3 regions of the Pseudomonas sp. PB3P13 genome follow, and region 1 is predicted to be linked to each of the others. Evidence: predicted binding sites of a transcription regulator. Region 1 holds the regulator's gene; each other region holds the start of a gene.
What was found. Region 1 encodes sigma-54, which starts transcription at its own class of promoters, with help from an activator protein. Its sites were predicted from a motif close to ANTGGCATNNANNTTGCTNT; they were not measured.
Positions count from the first base shown of each region.

Region 2: a site for sigma-54 is predicted at 1,437-1,456, ahead of glnK (P-II family nitrogen regulator). Genes of this name have one in related genera too.
Region 3: a site for sigma-54 is predicted at 2,091-2,110, ahead of ACYZT1_RS21160 (pilin). Genes of this name have one in related genera too.

Region 1 is NZ_CM142702.1:1,057,371-1,063,796, forward strand. It holds gene ACYZT1_RS04640 (HPr family phosphocarrier protein) at 94-369, opposite strand; gene rapZ (RNase adapter RapZ) at 385-1,242, opposite strand; gene ptsN (PTS IIA-like nitrogen regulatory protein PtsN) at 1,245-1,709, opposite strand; gene hpf (ribosome hibernation-promoting factor, HPF/YfiA family) at 1,722-2,030, opposite strand; gene ACYZT1_RS04660 (RNA polymerase factor sigma-54) at 2,105-3,598, opposite strand; gene lptB (LPS export ABC transporter ATP-binding protein) at 3,782-4,507, opposite strand; gene lptA (lipopolysaccharide transport periplasmic protein LptA) at 4,507-5,055, opposite strand; gene lptC (LPS export ABC transporter periplasmic protein LptC) at 5,042-5,614, opposite strand; gene ACYZT1_RS04680 (KdsC family phosphatase) at 5,622-6,146, opposite strand; gene ACYZT1_RS04685 (KpsF/GutQ family sugar-phosphate isomerase) at 6,146-6,426, opposite strand, start outside.
Region 2 is NZ_CM142702.1:5,290,203-5,296,628, reverse strand. It holds gene ACYZT1_RS24465 (YifB family Mg chelatase-like AAA ATPase) at 1-703, opposite strand, end outside; gene ACYZT1_RS24460 (accessory factor UbiK family protein) at 984-1,244, opposite strand; gene glnK (P-II family nitrogen regulator) at 1,663-2,001, shown strand; gene ACYZT1_RS24450 (ammonium transporter) at 2,038-3,375, shown strand; gene ACYZT1_RS24445 (secondary thiamine-phosphate synthase enzyme YjbQ) at 3,588-4,013, shown strand; gene sutA (transcriptional regulator SutA) at 4,116-4,439, shown strand; gene ACYZT1_RS24435 (HAD family hydrolase) at 4,638-5,342, opposite strand; gene xerC (tyrosine recombinase XerC) at 5,342-6,238, opposite strand; gene ACYZT1_RS24425 (DUF484 family protein) at 6,241-6,426, opposite strand, start outside.
Region 3 is NZ_CM142702.1:4,590,535-4,596,960, reverse strand. It holds gene ACYZT1_RS21170 (type II secretion system F family protein) at 1-227, opposite strand, end outside; gene pilB (type IV-A pilus assembly ATPase PilB) at 230-1,930, opposite strand; gene ACYZT1_RS21160 (pilin) at 2,159-2,620, shown strand; gene ACYZT1_RS21155 (BON domain-containing protein) at 2,939-3,289, shown strand; gene ACYZT1_RS21150 (DUF2845 domain-containing protein) at 3,554-3,850, opposite strand; gene ACYZT1_RS21145 (DUF748 domain-containing protein) at 3,850-6,426, opposite strand, start outside.

The DNA.
Region 1 (6,426 bases):
ACAGGCAAGCCCCATCACAGGCAAGCGCCATCACAAGCGAGCCCCTATCCAGAGGCATGCCCCCGCGCCATAAAAGCGCAGAAGGCAGCGGTGTTATTCGCCTTCGTCAAAGTAATTATTAATGAGATTCACCAAGGCTTGCAGCGCTTCATCTGCTTGCTCACCCTCTGTACTCAGATGGATTTTGGTGCCCTTGCCGGCCGCCAGCATCATCATGGCCATGATGCTTTTGCCGTCAACCGTGGCTTGCGGCGTGCGACCTACCCTGATCGTGCAATCCTTGAACTGACCGGCAACCCCGACGAATTTGGCAGACGCGCGAGCATGCAGGCCCAGCTTGTTGATGATTTCGATTTCCAGAGCAGGCATCGCGATGTGAATCCTTTAGCTGAGGTCGCGGTGGCGAACCTGGACGTTCTTCAAGGTTTTTTGCAGGACCTGACCCAGGCGTTCGGTCAGGTAGACAGAGCGGTGGTGACCGCCGGTGCAGCCAATTGCGATGGTGACGTAGGCGCGATTACTGGCGGCAAAGCGCGGTAACCATTTGAGCAGATACGTGGAGATGTCCTGGAACATCTCCTCGACATCCGGCTGTGCTGCCAGATAATCGGCAACCGGTTTTTCCAGCCCCGAATGCTCGCGCAGTTCCGGCTTCCAGTAGGGGTTGGGCAGGCAACGCACATCGAACACCAGATCGGCGTCGACGGGCATGCCCCGCTTGAATCCAAAGGACTCCACCAGAAACGCAGTGCCGGGCTCCGGCTGATTCAACAGGCGCAGCTTGATGGTATCGCGCAGCTGATACAGGTTGAGGTTGGTGGTGTTGACCTTCAGATCGGCAAGATCGGCAATCGGCCCAAGCAGTTGGGTTTCATCGCTGATCGCTTCGGCCAGCGAGCGATCGGCACTGCTCAGTGGATGGCGCCGACGGGTTTCCGAGAAGCGCTTGAGCAGCGTCTCTTCGTCGGCATCCAGGTACAGAACATCACACTGGATGTGACGGCTGCGGACTTCTTCGAGCAGTTCCGGAAATCGTGACAAATGACTCGGCAGATTTCGCGCGTCGATGGATACCGCCACCAACGGTTGCGCCAGTTCAGTGTGAATCAGTGCGCGTTCAGCCAACTCCGGCAGCAAACCGGCGGGCAGGTTATCAATGCAGTAATAGCCACTGTCCTCCAGAACAGCGAGCGCAGTACTTTTACCTGACCCGGAGCGGCCGCTGACAATGATCATGCGCATGATTAGTGCCCGTTTTGCTCGTCCAGGACAACCTGATACAAGGCTTCATTACTCGGAGCGCTGCGCAGTTTTTCCCGCACTTCCTTGCGATCGAGCATGCTGGCGATCTGGCGCAACAGTTCCAGATGCGCATCGGTGGCGGCCTGCGGGACCAGCAGAACAAACAGCAGGTCGACCGGAGCGCCATCGATGGCGTCGAAATCAATTGGGGCGTCGAGGTGCATCAGTGCGCTGACAGGCGACGTGCAACCTTTCAAGCGGCAGTGAGGAATGGCGATGCCGTTTCCAAAACCGGTCGAGCCGAGTTTTTCACGGGCAATCAGAGCCTCGAAGACATCTTGCATTTCCAGATCCGGGACTTCTTTATGGATAAGGTTGGCAATTTGCTCGAGGGCTTTCTTTTTGCTGCCGCCCGGCACGTTCACGAGGGAACGGCCGGGGGTCAGGATGCTTTCAAGTCGGATCATGGGTAGGGAGTGTTAACGACCGGTTGCGCCCTGGAGGAGGCTCTGGGTCTTTTCCTTATGCTTTTTGAGTTGTTTATCGAGCTTGTCGGTCAAGGCGTCGATCGCCGCGTACATATCGGTATGTTCCGCGTTGGCGACCACTTCATTGCCGGGAATATGCAGCGTGGCTTCGATTTTCTGCTTGAGCTTTTCGACCGTCATCGTGACCTGCACGTTGGTGATCTTGTCGAAATGCCTCTCTAATCGTTCGAGTTTTTCGCCGATGTAGGTGCGAAGAGGTTCGGTCACTTCCAGTTGGTGTCCACTGATGTTGACTTGCATACAGCTTCTCCTTCGTTGCCAGTGCATAAAGCGGCAGGCTGGGTTGCCTGCCACTGGAACGCTGTAACGTGACTCTACATCAACCGCTTGCGTTCGCTCGAAGGCGCGATCCCGAGGGATTCACGGTACTTGGCGACGGTGCGGCGAGCCACCTGAATGCCTTGTGCCTCCAGTAAACCAGCGATCTTGCTGTCACTCAACGGCTTTTTCTGATTTTCCGCTGCAACCAGTTTTTTGATGATCGCGCGGATCGCCGTGGACGAGCATTCGCCGCCTTCAGAGGTGCTGACGTGACTGGAGAAAAAGTATTTCAGTTCATAGATACCGCGAGGGGTATGCATGAACTTCTGCGTGGTAACCCGGGAAATCGTCGATTCGTGCATGCCCACCGCTTCGGCGATGTCATGTAGCACCAACGGCTTCATGGCTTCGTCGCCGTACTCCAGAAAACCGCGCTGATGCTCGACGATCTGGGTAGCGACTTTCATCAGCGTTTCGTTGCGGCTTTGCAGGCTCTTGATGAACCAGCGAGCCTCCTGCAGCTGATTGCGCATGAAAGTGTTATCGGCGCTGGTGTCAGCGCGACGCACGAAACCGGCGTATTGGGCGTTGACTCGCAGCCGTGGCACCGACTCCTGATTAAGCTCCACCAGCCAGCGCTCGTTGTCCTTGCGCACGATCACGTCAGGCACGACGTATTCGGCTTCGCTGGATTCGATTTGCGAGCCTGGGCGCGGGTTGAGGCTCTGCACCAGTTCGATGACCTGGCGCAGTTCGTCTTCCTTGAGCTTCATGCGGCGCATCAGCTGGCTGTAATCGCGGCTGCCGAGCATGTCGATGTAATCGCAGACCAGGCGCTTGGCTTCGCTCAACCAAGGCGTCTTGGGCGGCAGCTGGCGCAGTTGCAGCAACAGGCATTCGCTCAGGTTGCGAGCGCCGATGCCGGCCGGTTCGAATTGCTGGATGCGGTGCAGGACGGCTTCAATTTCATCGAGTTCGACGTCCAGTTCGGGATCGAAGGCTTCGAGGATTTCATCGAGTGTTTCGTCGAGGTAGCCCTGATTATTGATGCAGTCGATCAAAGTCACGGCGATCAGGCGATCGGTGTCGGACATCGGCGCCAGGTTCAGCTGCCACAGCAAATGGCTCTGCAAGCTCTCGCCGGCTGAGGTGCGGGTGGTGAAGTCCCACTCGTCGTCGTCACTGCTCGGCAGGCTGCTGGCGCTGGTCTGGTAGACGTCTTCCCACGCGGTGTCGACCGGCAACTCATTAGGAATGCGCTCGTTCCAGTCACCTTCCTCCAGGTTGTCCACCGTCGGGGCCGTTTCCTGATAGGAGGGTTCCGAAACATCGGCGTTTGGAGGTTGTTCGGCCTTGTCGGCCAACGGGTCAGCGTTATCGAAGTCGTCGCCTTCTTCCTGGCGTTCGAGCATCGGATTGGACTCCAGGGCCTCCTGGATTTCCTGCTGCAGGTCCAGGGTCGACAATTGGAGCAGGCGGATGGCCTGTTGCAGCTGCGGTGTCATCGTCAGCTGCTGGCCCATTCTCAAGACTAGCGATGGTTTCATGGCAGGGGCTTAACACCTTATTCGCCGGCGCACATGCGCCATCCACTACAGGGCGCCGAAGCGCCAAACTTAAGCAAATTATATGCCTGAAACTGAAGTGTTTGCCTAGAGCGCGGTAACAATAAAACACACTGAGGTGTTCATCGCGTCAGGCGCTCGGCCGACTAGCCAGACACTCAGCGCTTACAGACGGAACTCGTGGCCCAGATAAACTTCCTTGACCAGATCGTTGGCCAGGATGGTGGCGGAGTCACCTTCGGCGATCAGTTGACCGTCGTTGACGATGTAGGCCGTTTCGCAGATATCCAGGGTTTCACGAACGTTGTGGTCGGTGATCAGCACGCCAATGCCTTTGGCTTTGAGGTGGTGAATGATCTGCTTGATGTCGCCGACCGAAATCGGGTCCACGCCGGCGAAGGGTTCGTCGAGGAGGATGAATTTCGGGTTGGTGGCCAGGGCGCGGGCAATTTCCACGCGGCGGCGTTCACCACCGGACAGGCTCATGCCGAGGTTGTCGCGAATGTGGCTGATGTGGAATTCCTGCAGCAGGCTTTCCAGTTCCTTGCGGCGTGCGGTCTTGTCGAGTTCCTTGCGGGTCTCGAGGATCGCCATGATGTTGTCTGCAACCGACAGTTTGCGGAAGATTGACGCTTCCTGCGGAAGATAGCCGATACCAGCCTTCGCACGACCGTGCATGGGCTGGTGGCTGACGTCCAGGTCGTCGATCAGTACTCGGCCTTGATCGGCCTGTACCAGGCCCACGATCATGTAGAAGCAGGTGGTTTTGCCGGCGCCGTTGGGGCCAAGCAAGCCGACGATCTGACCGCTGTCGATGGACAGGCTGACGTCACGCACGACCTGGCGGCTCTTGTAGCTCTTGGCCAGATGCTGGGCTTTCAGAGTTGCCATTACTGGGCCTTCTGCTCGTCGGTTTTCTTCTTCGGCTGGATCACCATGTCGATGCGCGGACGCGACTCGGTGACCTTGCTGCCCGTAGCGCGACCGGCGCTGGCAAGCTTCTTGTTGGTGTCATAGACGATCTTTTCGCCCTGGGTGATGTTGCCATCCTTGTCGATGACCTTGGCGCGATCGATCAGCACGACGCGGTCTTGCGAGGCGTGATACTGGATAGTCACCCCGTAGCCCTGAACCGGCTTGGTGTCGCCGGCCGTTTGCAGTTGCTCGAAGTAGGCGAGGTTGCCCACCGAAGTCACCACGTCAATATCGCCGGCCTGGGTGCGGGTCATGGTCACAGTGTTTCCGGTGACCTTCATCGAGCCCTGAGTGATGATCACGTCACCCTTATAAGTGGCAATACCGTTCTTGTCGTCCAGTTGGGCATCGTCCGCCTGGATGCGGATAGGCTGCTGTTGATCGTCCGGCAGAGCCCAGGCGCTCACGCTTCCCAGTGCTGCGCTCAGACCGAGCAAAATAGGGAGAGTTTTAACGAGCCTCATACTGTCCTCTTACGTTCGATAGCAGGTGTATCCTGCTTTCTTTCAAATACGCTTTCATTCCGTTACCAGTCGAGACACCACCAGCGCCGTCGATTCTAACGGGTTGAGCGGTCTCCGCATATTGCCGCTGCGGGAACACGGTCATGCGGGTGGAGGTAATCAGGGTCTTGCGGTCTTTCTCATCGAAGCGGGTGATCCGCACCGAATCGATCAGCTCGACCTGAGTGCCGTCCGGGTTGACCTCGCCACGCTCGCTCTGCACATGCCACGGAAACTGGGTGCCGCGATACAGGTACAGGTCCGGATTGGTCAACAGCGTTACTTCGGTCGCTTTCAGGTGTTCGACCTTGTCGGAGGTCATTTCGTATTGCAGCTTGCCATCCGGCAGGTACTGAACGCTGTGGGCGTTGATCGCGTAATAGTCGATCTCGGTTTCGTCGACTTTGGCCACTGGCTTGTCGAGGAAGCGTTCCGGGCTGATGTTCCAGTAGCCCACCGCGGCAAAAATGGCCGCGATGCATCCGAACATCAGGGTGTTGCGAAATTTCTTGCTCAGCATAGTTGGCTCACAGGTACGCGGCGTTGGCCGCATCGAGGCGGCCCTGGGCGCGCAGGATCAATTCGCAGAATTCGCGAGCGGCACCTTCGCCACCACGGGCCTGGGTGATGCCGTGGGCATGTTCGCGGACAAAGCTGGCCGCGCTGGCCACCGCCATGCCGAGGCCGACGCGGCGGATCACCGGCAGGTCCGGCAGGTCGTCCCCGAGATACGCGACCTGTTCATAGCTCAGGTTGAGCTGGGCGAGAAGCTCGTCGAGCACCACCAGTTTGTCTTCCCGACCCTGATACAGGTGGGGAATGCCGAGATTCTTCGCGCGCCGCTCAACCACCGGGGTCTTGCGCCCACTGATGATAGCGGTCTGTACGCCGGCTGCCATCAACATCTTGATGCCTTGACCGTCGAGTGTGTTGAAAGTCTTGAATTCGCTACCGTCTTCGAGGAAGTACAGGCGACCGTCGGTCAGTACGCCATCGACGTCGAAAACAGCCAGTTTGATCTGTTTGCCGCGTTGCAGCAGGTCCGCGCTCATTACATTACTCCCGCACGCAACAGGTCGTGCATGTTCAAGGCGCCGACCGGGCGGTCGTCGCCGTCAACCACGACCAGCGCATTGATTTTATGGTCTTCCATGATTTTCAAAGCCTCGGCGGCGAGCATTTCGGCGCGGGCGGTCTTGCCGTGGGCGGTCATGACCTGATCGATGGTGGCGCTATGGATGTCAATGCTGCGATCCAGGGTGCGGCGCAAATCGCCGTCCGTGAAAATCCCGGCGAGCGTGCCGTCGGCTTCCAGGATCACTGTCATGCCCA
Region 2 (6,426 bases), 1.1 Mb from region 1:
GCAACCCTGGCAATCGACTCGCCAAGAGTGTTTTACCCGTACCCGGCGGTCCGCTGAACAGCAGGTTATGCGCTCCCGCTGCGGCAATCAGCAAGGCACGCTTGGCCGAGATTTGGCCCTGCACTTCATTCAGGTCGGGGTAAGGTTTGCTGGCATACAGCAGACCGTTGGAGGCGTAGGGCTCGACCGGCGTGTGACCATTGAAATGGGCGACCGCTTCCAGCAAATGATCCACTGCGAACACCTTCAATCCCGATGCCAGACACGCCTCCTCGGCATTCGCCCGCGGCACCATCAGCGAGCGCCCGGCTTTGCGCGCCGCCAGTGCCGCCGGCAGCACCCCCCGCACGGCACGCACCGCGCCGGATAACGCCAGTTCTCCCAGGCATTCGATGTCATCAAGCGTGAGCGTCGGCACCTGCACGCTGGCTGAAAGAATCCCCAAGGCAATCGCCAAATCAAACCGTCCGCCGTCCTTTGGCAAATCCGCGGGGGCCAGATTCAAGGTGATCCGCCGCGCCGGAAATTGCAGGCCCGAATTGATGATCGCACTGCGCACCCGGTCCTTGCTTTCCTTCACCGCCGCTTCCGGCAAACCGACCATCGTCAGCGATGGCAAGCCGTTGGCCAGATGAACTTCAACGGTGACGGCAGGCGCATCTACGCCTATCTGGGCGCGACTGTGGACGATGGAGAGGGACATGGTCGTTCCTTGAACTGAAGAGCACCGCTTCCTGCGGTTTTTTCAAGGGTAGTCGGGAGTCGGGGGTTTGGCGTGGCGGTGCAGGTGTCAAACTTTCGCAGGATGTTGCTGGGGCGCACTTTGCGCAATGGCCCGATGAAATAGGGCCAAACACTAAAAGGTCGCAGCTTGCGGCATCTCCTGCAGGGTGTCTGTTCAGTGGGGACTGATAGACCGAGGTGACTTCATTCGCGGGCAAGCCCGCTCCCACAGAGAGCCGCGTTCACAGATGAGCGGTGTGTTACTCGCCCGGCGGATTCAGCTTTGCTTCCATCTCGGCGACTTTCGCTTCCAGACTCTCCAGCCGCGCCCGGGTTCGCGCCAATACAACCATCTGGCTATCAAATTCTTCGCGGCTCACCAGGTCCAGTTTGCTGAAGCCGCTTTGCAGCAATGCCTTGAACTGGCTTTCGATTTCGCTTTTGGGCAGTGGGGTGTCGCCACTGAAGAGGCGGGAGGCGGTGCCGGTCAGGGCGTCGAGGAAGTCTTTGGGCGCGAGCATGGCAAATGTCCTGGAAACAATGGCGGGCAGTGTATCACGCAGTGTCCAGGGTCAATTCCAACGCCGGCCATGCACGGTTTTCGTGCATGCGGACGGACGGTAATGCACTGTTGTGGTGCGTCACGGCAGCTTCGCACAACGGCGACGGCGATCAGCCAGGGTTAATGCATTGAATTCAGCGAATTCATGGGAGATGGCAAGCTTTCTGCTTAGTCGCAAGTGACCCATGCACTGATGCAGTCGATGTGACGAATGCAGTGCGCCAAGCGGAACGGGGGAAGTGTTTCGTGCGGAGTGGTTAGCTGGCGTCGGACGCGCGATACAGGCCGACGATGCGTTACAAAGCCAGGCACTGCGCTTAGACTTGAGACGGGTTTGTTTTCCTGGGGCAAGTCCACCAATTCGGGAGAGAGTTTTCATGAAGCTAGTCACTGCCATCATCAAGCCGTTCAAGTTGGACGACGTGCGCGAGTCGCTGTCCGAGATCGGCGTGCAGGGCATTACCGTTACTGAAGTCAAAGGCTTCGGGCGGCAGAAGGGTCACACCGAGCTGTATCGCGGCGCGGAGTATGTGGTCGATTTCCTGCCGAAGGTGAAGATCGATGTCGCCATTGACGACAAGGATCTTGATCGGGTTATCGAGGCGATAACCAAGGCTGCCAACACCGGCAAGATCGGTGACGGCAAGATCTTCGTGGTCAATCTGGAACAGGCGATCCGCATCCGTACCGGCGAAACCGATACCGACGCAATCTAAGCCGCCACAAACCCCAACGCCCCAGGAGAAAACAATATGACTCTGCGTAAATTCGCAGGGCTAGGAGCCCTGTTGTCCCTCGTAATGCCCAGCCTGGCCACGGCGGCAGACGAAGTGGCGGCCCCAGTCCTCAATTCCGGCGACACTGCCTGGATGCTGACCTCGACAGCCCTTGTGCTGTTCATGACCATCCCTGGCCTTGCACTGTTCTACGGCGGCATGGTTCGCTCCAAAAACATTCTTTCCGTGATGATGCAGTGCTTCGCCATCACCGGTCTGATCAGCATTCTGTGGGTTATTTACGGCTACAGCATCGCGTTCGACACCACGGGTATGGAGCAGGGCGTCGTCAACTTCAATTCGTTCTTTGGCGGCATGGGCAAGGCGTTCCTCGCCGGTGTCACGCCATCGAGTGTGACCGGTCCCGCGGCGCTGTTTCCTGAAGCGGTGTTCATCACCTTCCAGATGACTTTCGCCATCATCACCCCGGCGCTGATCGTCGGCGCGTTCGCCGAGCGGATGAAATTCTCCGCAATGCTGATCTTCATGACCATCTGGTTCACCCTGGTCTACGCGCCGATTGCGCACATGGTCTGGGCCGGTAACGGCGGCCTGATGTGGGACTGGGGCGTGCTCGATTTTGCTGGCGGCACCGTGGTGCACATCAATGCCGGTATAGCGGGTCTGGTGGCGTGCATCGTGCTCGGCAAGCGTAAAGGTTTCCCGACCACGCCGATGGCTCCGCATAACCTCGGTTACACCCTGATGGGTGCGGCCATGCTGTGGGTCGGCTGGTTCGGCTTCAACGCCGGTTCCGCTGCGGCCGCCAACGGCACGGCCGGGATGGCGATGCTGGTCACTCAGATTGCAACGGCCGCCGCTGCTCTGGGCTGGATGTTTGCCGAGTGGGTCACTCACGGTAAACCAAGTGCGCTGGGTATCGCTTCGGGGGTAGTAGCGGGCCTGGTTGCGATCACTCCGGCCGCTGGCACCGTGGGCCCGATGGGCGCGCTGGTGATTGGTCTGGCAGCGGGTGTGGTGTGCTTCTTCTGCGCCACCACCCTGAAACGCAAACTCGGCTATGACGATTCGCTGGACGCCTTCGGCGTGCATGGTATCGGCGGCATTCTCGGTGCGATCCTCACCGGTGTTTTCGCAGCACCGTCGCTGGGTGGTTTCGGCACGGTTACCGACATCGCCGCACAAGTCTGGATTCAGTGCAAAGGCGTCGGCTTCACGGTCGTCTATACCGGTATCGTTACCTACATCATTCTCAAGGTGCTGGACGCGGTCATGGGGCTGCGCGTAACCGAAGAAGAAGAGGCGGTCGGCATCGATCTGGCTCTGCACAACGAACGTGGCTACAACCTGTAAGACACGACTAAAAAATCTGCCCGGCTTGCCGGGCATTTTTTTGTCTGGAATTTGTCAGTGAAGCATGGCTGAAAGGTTTTTTCGTACGCGTTAAGCAGCGTTTACGACAACGGTTTTTGTACGGGCAATGGCTTACATGATTGAAGGATTATTAGGGCCTTTGTTTTTTCCCAGAGCGCGCTAGAATGCGCCCCGAACGTGCGGAGAACTGTATGTGGCAACAGACTCTGATTACTCTGCGGGCGCGGCCCCGGGGCTTTCATCTGGTAACGGACGAGTTACTCGCCGGGTTGCCTGAACTCAAGGCATGTCGGGTCGGTCTGTTGCATTTGTGGCTGCAGCATACCTCGGCGTCGTTGACCATCAACGAGAACGCCGATCCGGCGGTACGCCGCGACTTCGAACGATTTTTCAATCGGCTGATCCCACAAGGAACAGCCGACTATGAGCATAACGACGAAGGCCTGGACGACCTCCCGGCGCACTTCAAGGCCAGCGTACTTGGCTGTCAGCTCAGTTTGCCGATTTCGGCGGGCCGACTGGCGCTGGGAACCTGGCAAGGCGTTTATCTGGGCGAGCACCGTGATCATGGCGGTGCCCGTAAAGTCCTCGCCACCTTGCACGGTGAAGAGGCATGAGCCGCTGGTTGCCAGCGGTTGTGGAATTTTCTCCGGCGGCCGTCGACAGGCGGCGAAGCTGGGCTATAACTAATCTGCTTTTCGAAAGTCATGAGGTAGAACATGAGCGACGATGATCTGGAAAACGACGAACTCGAAGTAGGCGACGACGACGAAACCGAGGAAGGCCTTGAAGCGGCAGCCGAAGACGTCGCCGAAGACGACGGCGGTGATGCGCCCGTTCCGGTTGCCAAAGGCAAGGCCAAGGCTGCGGTATCGGTCGATGAGCTGCCGAGTGTCGAAGCCAAGAACAAGGAACGCGACGCCCTGGCCAAGGCCATGGAAGAGTTCCTGGCCAAAGGTGGCAAGGTGCAGGAAGTGGAGGCCAACGTGGTCGCCGATCCGCCCAAGAAGCCTGACAACAAGTACGGCAGTCGGCCTATCTAAGCATCTGCCCTTGCTTGCTGAAAAAGCCTGCCGTCGCTGCGGGCTTTTTTATGGGTGGGTAAAAATGTTGAGTCCGACACAGGTCCCTGTGGGGGCAACTTGCTCGCGAAGGCGGTGTGTCAGTCAGCATCATTTGTGAATGTTACGGCCTCATCGCGAGCAAGCTCGCTCCCACAGGGGTAAGCAGTATTCTTAAGTTCAGTGATGGGCATTCCACCGCGCCAGCAATTCCGGTAATTCGGTCAGGCTGCGAATTTCGGCATCCGGTGCTTTCTCTGCCTCCCACGCCTTGCCCGTCGGGTTGAACCAGATTGCGCGCCACCCCGCCTGTTGCGCTCCGGCAATGTCATCGCCGGGATGATCACCGATATGCACCGCCGTTTGCGCCGTCGCACCGCCACGCTGCAGTGCCTCATGAAACAGGCGAGCATCAGGCTTGGCGATGCCGATGTCTTCGGCGCACAACGCAAACTTGAAAAAATCCGCCAGTCCCAGCCGACGCACATCGGCGTTGCCATTGGTGACCACGCCCAAGGCGTAATGGTTAGCGAGAATCTCCAGAGTCGGCTGCACGTCAGGGAAAATTTCCAGCTGATGCCGCGCATGCAGAAACACTTCAAAACCCTGATCGGCCAGGTCTGCCGCGTCGGCATGGGCATAGCCGGCATCCTCCAGCGCATGCAACAGCACGCGCCGGCGCAACGCGCTGATGCGGTGTTTGAGGCTCGGCTCTTCGCCCAGTACACGCTCACGAATTGACCACAAATGCTCCACCGGTACTGCGCCCAGATTCGGTGCGTGCGCGGTCAGCCATTCGCGCAATACGGCCTCGGCACTGACGATCACCGGAGCGGTATCCCACAGGGTGTCGTCGAGGTCGAAGGTGATCAACTGGATAGTCATTAATCGTCGCCCTTAATACGTTTGGCCCGTGGATGGGCACTGTCGTAGACCGTCGCCAGGTGCTGGAAGTCCAGGTGGGTATAAATCTGGGTGGTCTTGATGTCAGAGTGGCCGAGCAATTCCTGCACGGCACGCAGGTCCTGAGAAGACTCCAGCAAATGGCTGGCGAAGGAGTGCCGCAGCATGTGCGGATGCAGGTTCTGCCCCAGCTCCCGCTCACCCGCAGCTTTGACCCGTACCTGAATCGCCCGCGGACCCAGGCGCCGGCCTTGCTGACTGACGAACACGGCATCGTCGGCAGGATGGGTCAGCGCGCGCAAGGGCAACCACAGTTCCAGCGCTTCGCGGGCTTTTTTGCCGACCGGTAACAAGCGGGTCTTGCTGCCTTTGCCGAGCACCTGAACCATGCCGTCCGCCAGATCGAGCTGATCAAGGTTGAGCCCGGTCAGTTCGGACAGTCGCAAACCCGAGGAATAGAACAACTCCAGAATCGCCTGATCGCGACGGGCCAGAAAATCATCCTCGACAGCGCCTTCGAGCAGTTGCAGCGCGCGGTCGGTGTCCAGGGTTTTCGGCAAGCGCCGTTCGCCTTTCGGCGGTGCCAGGCCATTGGCCGGGTCATGATCGCAGAGGCCTTCGCGGTTCAGGTAATGATAAAGCCCGCGCACGGCCGAGAGCAGGCGCGCAAGACTGCGCGAAGACTGGCCTTGCGAGTGCAGGCGCGCAATCAGGCTGCGCAGCCGCTGGATGTCCAGCGCAGCCCAACTGCCGATGTTCTGTTTGACGCACCAGCCCAACACTTTATCCAGGTCGCGGCGGTAGGCATACAGGGTATGAGGCGACACCTGCCGCTCACTGCGCAGGTGTTCGCAGTAAGCGTCCAGTTGCCGTTCCATGCTCAGCGCACCGAGCGCAGAGGGTTGTTAACCCTGGGCAGCACGCGGCCCATGACTTCGGCGATGTAACTCAGAAATAACGTGCCGACCGAGCTTTTGTAGTGCTGAGGATCCCGGCTGGCGATGGCCAGAATTCCGTGAATGCCTTGATGGCTGATGGCGACGACGGCGGTCGAGCCGATCTGCTT
Region 3 (6,426 bases), 1.8 Mb from region 1:
GCCATCTGCCGGGTAAAAAGGGCGATGTCCTGAGCCTTGATGCGTTTGCCCAGGTTCAGGATCGACGCGGATTTCTTGCGCACCTTGCCCGGGTTGATCCCCTGTTTGCGCAATTGCGCCTTGATCAGTGCCGGGCTCTGGCCGGTGAGTTCGCCGGCCATTTTGGTGCCTTTCCTGTCCGTACCTTCCCAAGTATAAACGCTGATTTTTGCTGCTTTGACCGCCATGTTCAATCCTTGGTAACCCGGTTGATTTCTTCAAGGCTGGTGATGCCTTGCATGGCTTTGATCAGCCCGGAAGTTCGCAGGTCGTTGAAGCCGTCCTTGCGCATCTGAGTATCGATTTCCAGCGAATTGCCTTCGGCCATGATCAACCGTTGCAGGTCTGGCGTGTTCTTCACCACTTCATAAATTCCCACGCGTCCTTTGTAACCGCCGTTGCAGTGATCGCAGCCGACCGGCTCATAAATGGTGAACGAGCCGAGCAACTGTTCGGGGAAACCCTCCTTGATCAGCGCTTCGCGGGGGATGTCGATGGGTTTCTTGCAATGGCTGCAGAGTTTGCGCGCCAGACGCTGGGCGATGATCAACGTGACCGAGGTGGCGATGTTGAAACCCTGGATGCCCATGTTGTGCAGTCGCGTCAGGGTTTCGGCGGCGCTGTTGGTGTGCAGGGTCGATAACACCAGGTGACCGGTCTGCGCCGCCTTGATGGCGATCTCGGCGGTTTCGAGGTCGCGGATCTCGCCGACCATGATCACGTCAGGATCTTGACGCAAAAATGAGCGCAACGCCTGGGGAAAGCCCATGCCCTGTTTAGGATTGACGTTGACCTGATTGATGCCTTCCATGTTGATTTCCACCGGGTCCTCGGCCGTGGAAATGTTGATGTCCACGGTATTGAGGATATTAAGCCCGGTGTAAAGCGACACGGTTTTACCGGAACCAGTGGGGCCAGTGACCAGGATCATTCCCTGCGGCTGTTTGAGGGCGGCCATGTACAAATCTTTCTGGCCGGGCTCGTAGCCGAGCGCGTCAATGCCCATTTGTGCGCTGGTGGGGTCGAGGATCCGGATCACCACTTTTTCCCCCCATAGGGTAGGCAAGGTGTTGACCCGAAAGTCGATGGATTTGCTCTTCGACAGGCGCATCTTGATTCGCCCGTCCTGAGGTTTGCGCCGTTCGGAAATGTCCAGGCTGGCCATGACTTTCAGGCGCGCGGCAATTCGCGCGGCCAGCTGGATCGGCGGTTTGGCGACTTCGCGCAATATGCCGTCGGTGCGCATCCGCACGCGATAGTTTTTTTCATAAGGTTCGAAGTGCAGGTCGGAAGAGCCGCTTTTGATCGCGTCGAGCAACATCTTGTGAACGAAGCGCACCACCGGCGCGTCATCGGCATCCTGCCCGGCGATGGAATCCTGACGATTGTCGACGCCCGACTCGATGTCGACGCCATCGAGGTCGACATCGGCCATGTCTTCAAGACCGGTGCTGTGGTTGTCGAAGAATTTGTCGAGCGCGTCGGAGAGCTTGTCGTCTTCGACCAGAATGGCTTCGGTGCCGAGCCCGGTACTGAACTGGATATCGTTGATGGCTTGATGATTGGTCGGGTCGGAAACGCCGACGAACAGCTTGTTGCCGCGGCGCCACAGGGGCAGGGCGTGGTGCTGGCGCAGGAGTTTTTCGCTGACCAGGCCTCTGGGCTGGGATTCTTTGTCGAGGCAGCTGAGATCAAGCAACGGCATGCCGAAATGCTCGGACGCGATCTCGGCAATCTGGCGGCTCTTGATCAGTTTGTTCTGCACCAGATAACTGACCAGGGAGATTTTGCTGCGCTGGGCTTGCAGGTAGGCCTGCTGCGCAGTTTTTTCAGTGATCAGCTCGGCCAGGACCAATTGCTTGGCCAGGCCGCTTAGGGCGATATCGTTCATGGAAATTCCGGACGCAAACTATGCATGACTTATAGCGTAGTCAACCGGCAGAGCCAAACCATGGATGCCGAGGTGACAATAATTGTCAGAAAGTGCGGATGCTGGGGGTAGGAAAGGGCACTCTGACGTCTTTTCCCCGTGGCCGACTGCGGGTAAAGGGTTTGGCATGAGCTGTGCTTTGGGCTAATCAGATCATGGGATTTTGACTCATGCACCGGAGCTTTGTTAATGAACACACAGAAAGGTTTTACGCTTATCGAGCTGCTCATCGTGGTGGCGATTATCGGGATTTTGGCGACGTTTGCTTTGCCGGCTTATTCGAAGTATCAGGCGCGGGCGAAAATGACAGCTGGTTTGGCAGAGATATCGGCGTTGAAAATTCCATTTGAGGACGCTATGAACCAAGGCGCGGCGCCAGGGCTGGGAGATAGACCGGCTACCACGAATAACTGCAAGTTCACCGTGGCGGGCAACCCGAGTGCTGGCACTGGCAGTATTGTATGTGCGTTGGAAAAAGCACCAGCTGCAATTGCAGATAAAACCATTACGCTTTCACGCACTGCGGTAGGTGATTGGACATGCGCAACGACGGCTATTGCCGACTATGCTCCAACTGGCTGCACCGCCGCGGGTGGGACTGGGACTGGTACCGGTACCGGTACTGGTACTGGTACTGGTACCGGGGGCTGATAATACAAAGATAAAGGAAATGCCCCATCGAGAGATGGGGCATTTTTTTGCTGAGGCACCTGCTGAGCTGCGTACCGCCCGTATTTCACAAAACCTCGTAAATTCATGGCCTTACGCCCATCCCAAATCCCGCAACTTGCATGTAGAAAATTTCCCACTCATGCAATTTGCATGATTTCGAAAATCAGCTGTTTCCATAAGCTGTTGATTTATAACAATTAATATACTGTCTCAAAGTTGGCACACCCTTCGCAATATACCCAGTAGCCCTGCTGGGAACACACCAGCAGACTTTAGAGAAAAACAGGAGTTACTCGTATGAAGAAGTTCGCTATCGTTGCCGCTACTGCTACCGCGCTGACCCTGACTATGGCCAACGCTGCCTTTGCTGCTCAAGCAACTCAGGCGCCAATGGTTCTGGCCGCTGGTGAAGTCACCGAAGCTAAAGCTGACGTGTCCGACACCTGGATCACCACCAAAGTCAAAGCTGACCTGGTTACCGAAAAAGGCATCCCTGGCACCGACATCAAGGTAGAAACCAACAAAGGCGTTGTTTCCCTGTCGTCGACCACAACAGTGACTGATTCGCAGAAAGACGTTGCAGTCGCCATCGCCAAGAAAATCAAAGGCGTTAAAGACGTCTCCGCCGCCGGCCTGAAAGCCGAGTAAGGCAAGACTTCTCGCCTGAACCGGGAGAAGGTGCGGTAGACGAGCCGGGTTATACGTCTACCGCAGTTGAGAGTTCATGCGACGGCCACAAGGATTGTGGCCATTACAGGCCCCGGACATTCGTGTCCGGGGCCTGTTCTATTGTGGCTAACAGAAAACCCGTAGCAGCTGGCGAAGCCTGCGTCCGGCTGCGCAGCAGTCGTAGAATACGGCGCACATATAAACCTGACGCAGGCTGCCAGCTGCTAAAAGACCGAGCGTGCTTCAATTGCCGCGGTTGCTGGTGATCTGTTTCAGGCGATTACCTTCGAATCGCAAGTACTGATACATTCCGCCATTCGGTCCGTAGGTCCATTCTTCCACCTGAAACTCCTCCCGACGGTTGGCGCTGCGCTTGAAGCCCAACACATCGCGACTTACCGGCTCCCCGCATTTGTGCAGGACTTCGCTGGACCGATCGCCGACGCTGACCAACTGACTGCCGCAACGCAAGGTATCGGCGGCCGTCGCATGGCTCGCGGCAACCGTCAGAGTCAGGCCCAACAACAGCCGGTTGATCATCACTCGGCATCCAGGTGCATGGGCGTCACTACCCGTCCATCGCTTTGCGGTTCGCCGAGGCTGGAGTCGATGAAATACACGCGGTCATCGGCCAGTTGACCCTTGTCGACCAGGTAGTCCTTGATGCTGCTGGCACGGTCCTGACCGAGTTCGCGCAGCAGCACTTCGCTGGAACTCCAGAAGGCGAGCACGCCTTCGCGCATTTTTGCCGTGCGTTCTTCCTTGCCGAGGTCTTTCCACTCAGCCGGTGGCTGGGTTTTCAGACGCGTGCGATAGATGCCTTCCAGCAGCGGACCTTTCTCGCTGTCCGGCACTTCCAGCAATGACGCCTGCGCCGGGACTTTTTCGCCGCGACGCTGGAGCATCTTGTAATAGTTGTACTGGTATTCACGTTCCAGACGTTGTTCGGCAATCAGCGGGCCGTCGCTGCGAGCAGCGGCGGTGCCTTCGATTTCCAGGCGCAGGGCCGGACGTTCTTTCAGTGCCTGGGACAGCTTGATCAATGAACCCTCGGCGTCTTTGTTCAATTGGCTCGAACCTGGCGCAAACGACACTGTGCCCAGATCTTCCGAACCGCCGCCCCTGACCAGCCCGCCAATCATCTTGAACGGTGCCGCTGCAGCTTTGACGATCAGGTTACGCAGGGTCTGCCAGACAATCGGCATGACGCTGAACTGCGGATTGTTCAGGTCGCCCGTCACCGGCAACTCGATGGAGATCTTGCCGTCGACATCCTTCAGCAGAGCAATGGCCAGCTTCAGCGGCAGGCTGGTAGCGTCCGGGCTGTCGACTTTTTCACCCAGTTGCAATTGCTCTACCACCACTTTGTTTTCGGCTTTGAGCTGACCTTTGGTGATCATGTAATGCAGGTCGAGATTGAGCCGACCTTTGCGGATACGGTAACCGGCGAACTTGCCGGAGTAGGGCGTCAGCGTAGTCAACTCGACCCGTTTGAAGCTGGTGGCGATGTCGAGGCTGGCCATCGGGTCGAACGGATTGACGGCGCCCTTGATGGTCACCGGTGCATAGCGATCGACCTTGCCTTTTATGTCCACAGTCGCCGGTTTTGCCTGACGGCTGTCGATGGTGCCGATCCGGCCGTTGAGTTGTTGCACGGCCGTGGCGAAATTCGGTGTGAGACTGAAGTCGGCGAAGTTGGCCGAACCGTCATTGATGGCAATGCCGCCGACGTGAATGCCCAGCGGTTTTTCCTGACTGGCAGGCTTGGCCGCTGTAGTTTTCGCGCTGGAGTCGGCTGGCTGCGGAATCAGCAGATCATCGACATTGGTGGTGCGGTCGTCGTTGATCATGAAGCGCACGTAGGGCTGGAGCAGGTTGACCTTGGCGATTTTCAGGCTGTCGCCATGCTGGTAGTTCAAGCCTTCGAGCACCAATTGCTGCCACTTGAGAAAGTCACGGGTTTTCAGGGTGTCGAGGGTGTGCAGTTGATCCACCTGGGCTTTGCCGGTAACACTGAATGCCAGCGGCTCGGTGCTTTTCAGGTCCACGGCCAGATCACTGCCCAGCATGCCGCTGCGCAGTTCGAGGCGAATGAACGGATTGATGTAGGACTGCGCAACCCGCAGGTCGATGTCGCGGGTTTGCACCTTCAGTCTGGCGCTGACCGGTGCCAGATTGACCTCGCCGTCCGCCATCAGTTTGCCTTGCTTGCCCACGCCGGTGTCGAGTTTGAGGGCAAAGGGCGAACCGTTGAGGCTGTCGAAATTCTGCAGATCCAGGTTCAGCGGCCCGATATCCAGCGCGACGACGGGTTGCGCCTTGCGGTCCTCCAGGTGCACCTGGTAATCACGCAGCTGCACGTCTTTGAGCAGCACTTGCCACGGTTTGCCCGGTGGTGTCGATTCGCTTTTCGGCGAATCAGCGGCGGCCGGAGCGCTCACCGGTTCGGCTTTGGCCTTGGCAGCCTCTTTGGAAGGCTGGCTGGCGAACAGCTTTTGCCAGTCGAGTTGCCCGTCTGCGTCAAGTGCTGCCCAGGTTTCGAGTTTCTGGCTGCGAATCTTGCCGACGATCACTTGCTGCTTGGCCAGATCGACCGTCGTTTCGCTGACGTCCAGCCGCCCGAGCTTCGCCAGTGGTCGCCCGTCTGGCGCCTTGATGGCAAACGGCGCAACGCTGAGCGCCATGTTGCTCAGCAGCAGTTCGGTTTGCCTGGAGAGGTTCAGCTTGTAGTCGGTGCTCAGATTCAGCGTGCCGTTTTCCAGGTCCAGCGGCACTGAATCGCGCACGTAGGGCCACCAGACTTTCATATTGGCATCGGTGATTTTCAGCTTACCTTCGGAGGCCATCGGGATCAGGCTGAAATTGCCCGTCCAGTCGATCTGCCCGCCGGCGGGGCCCGCCGCCACCAAGGTCATGTCGGCATTGTCTTCGGGCAAGGTGCTGAGGTTTTTCAACTCGAAATCGAGCTTGTCGTAAAGGAATTCAATCGGCTCGCTGGGCCGTGCGTCCTGGAAATGCACATAGCCGTCGGCGAGTTTGATGCGCTCTACGCGCAGCGGGAACGGTTTGGCCTCCGGGTCGGCCGGGGTTGGCTCGCTGGCCGGCAATTTGAACAG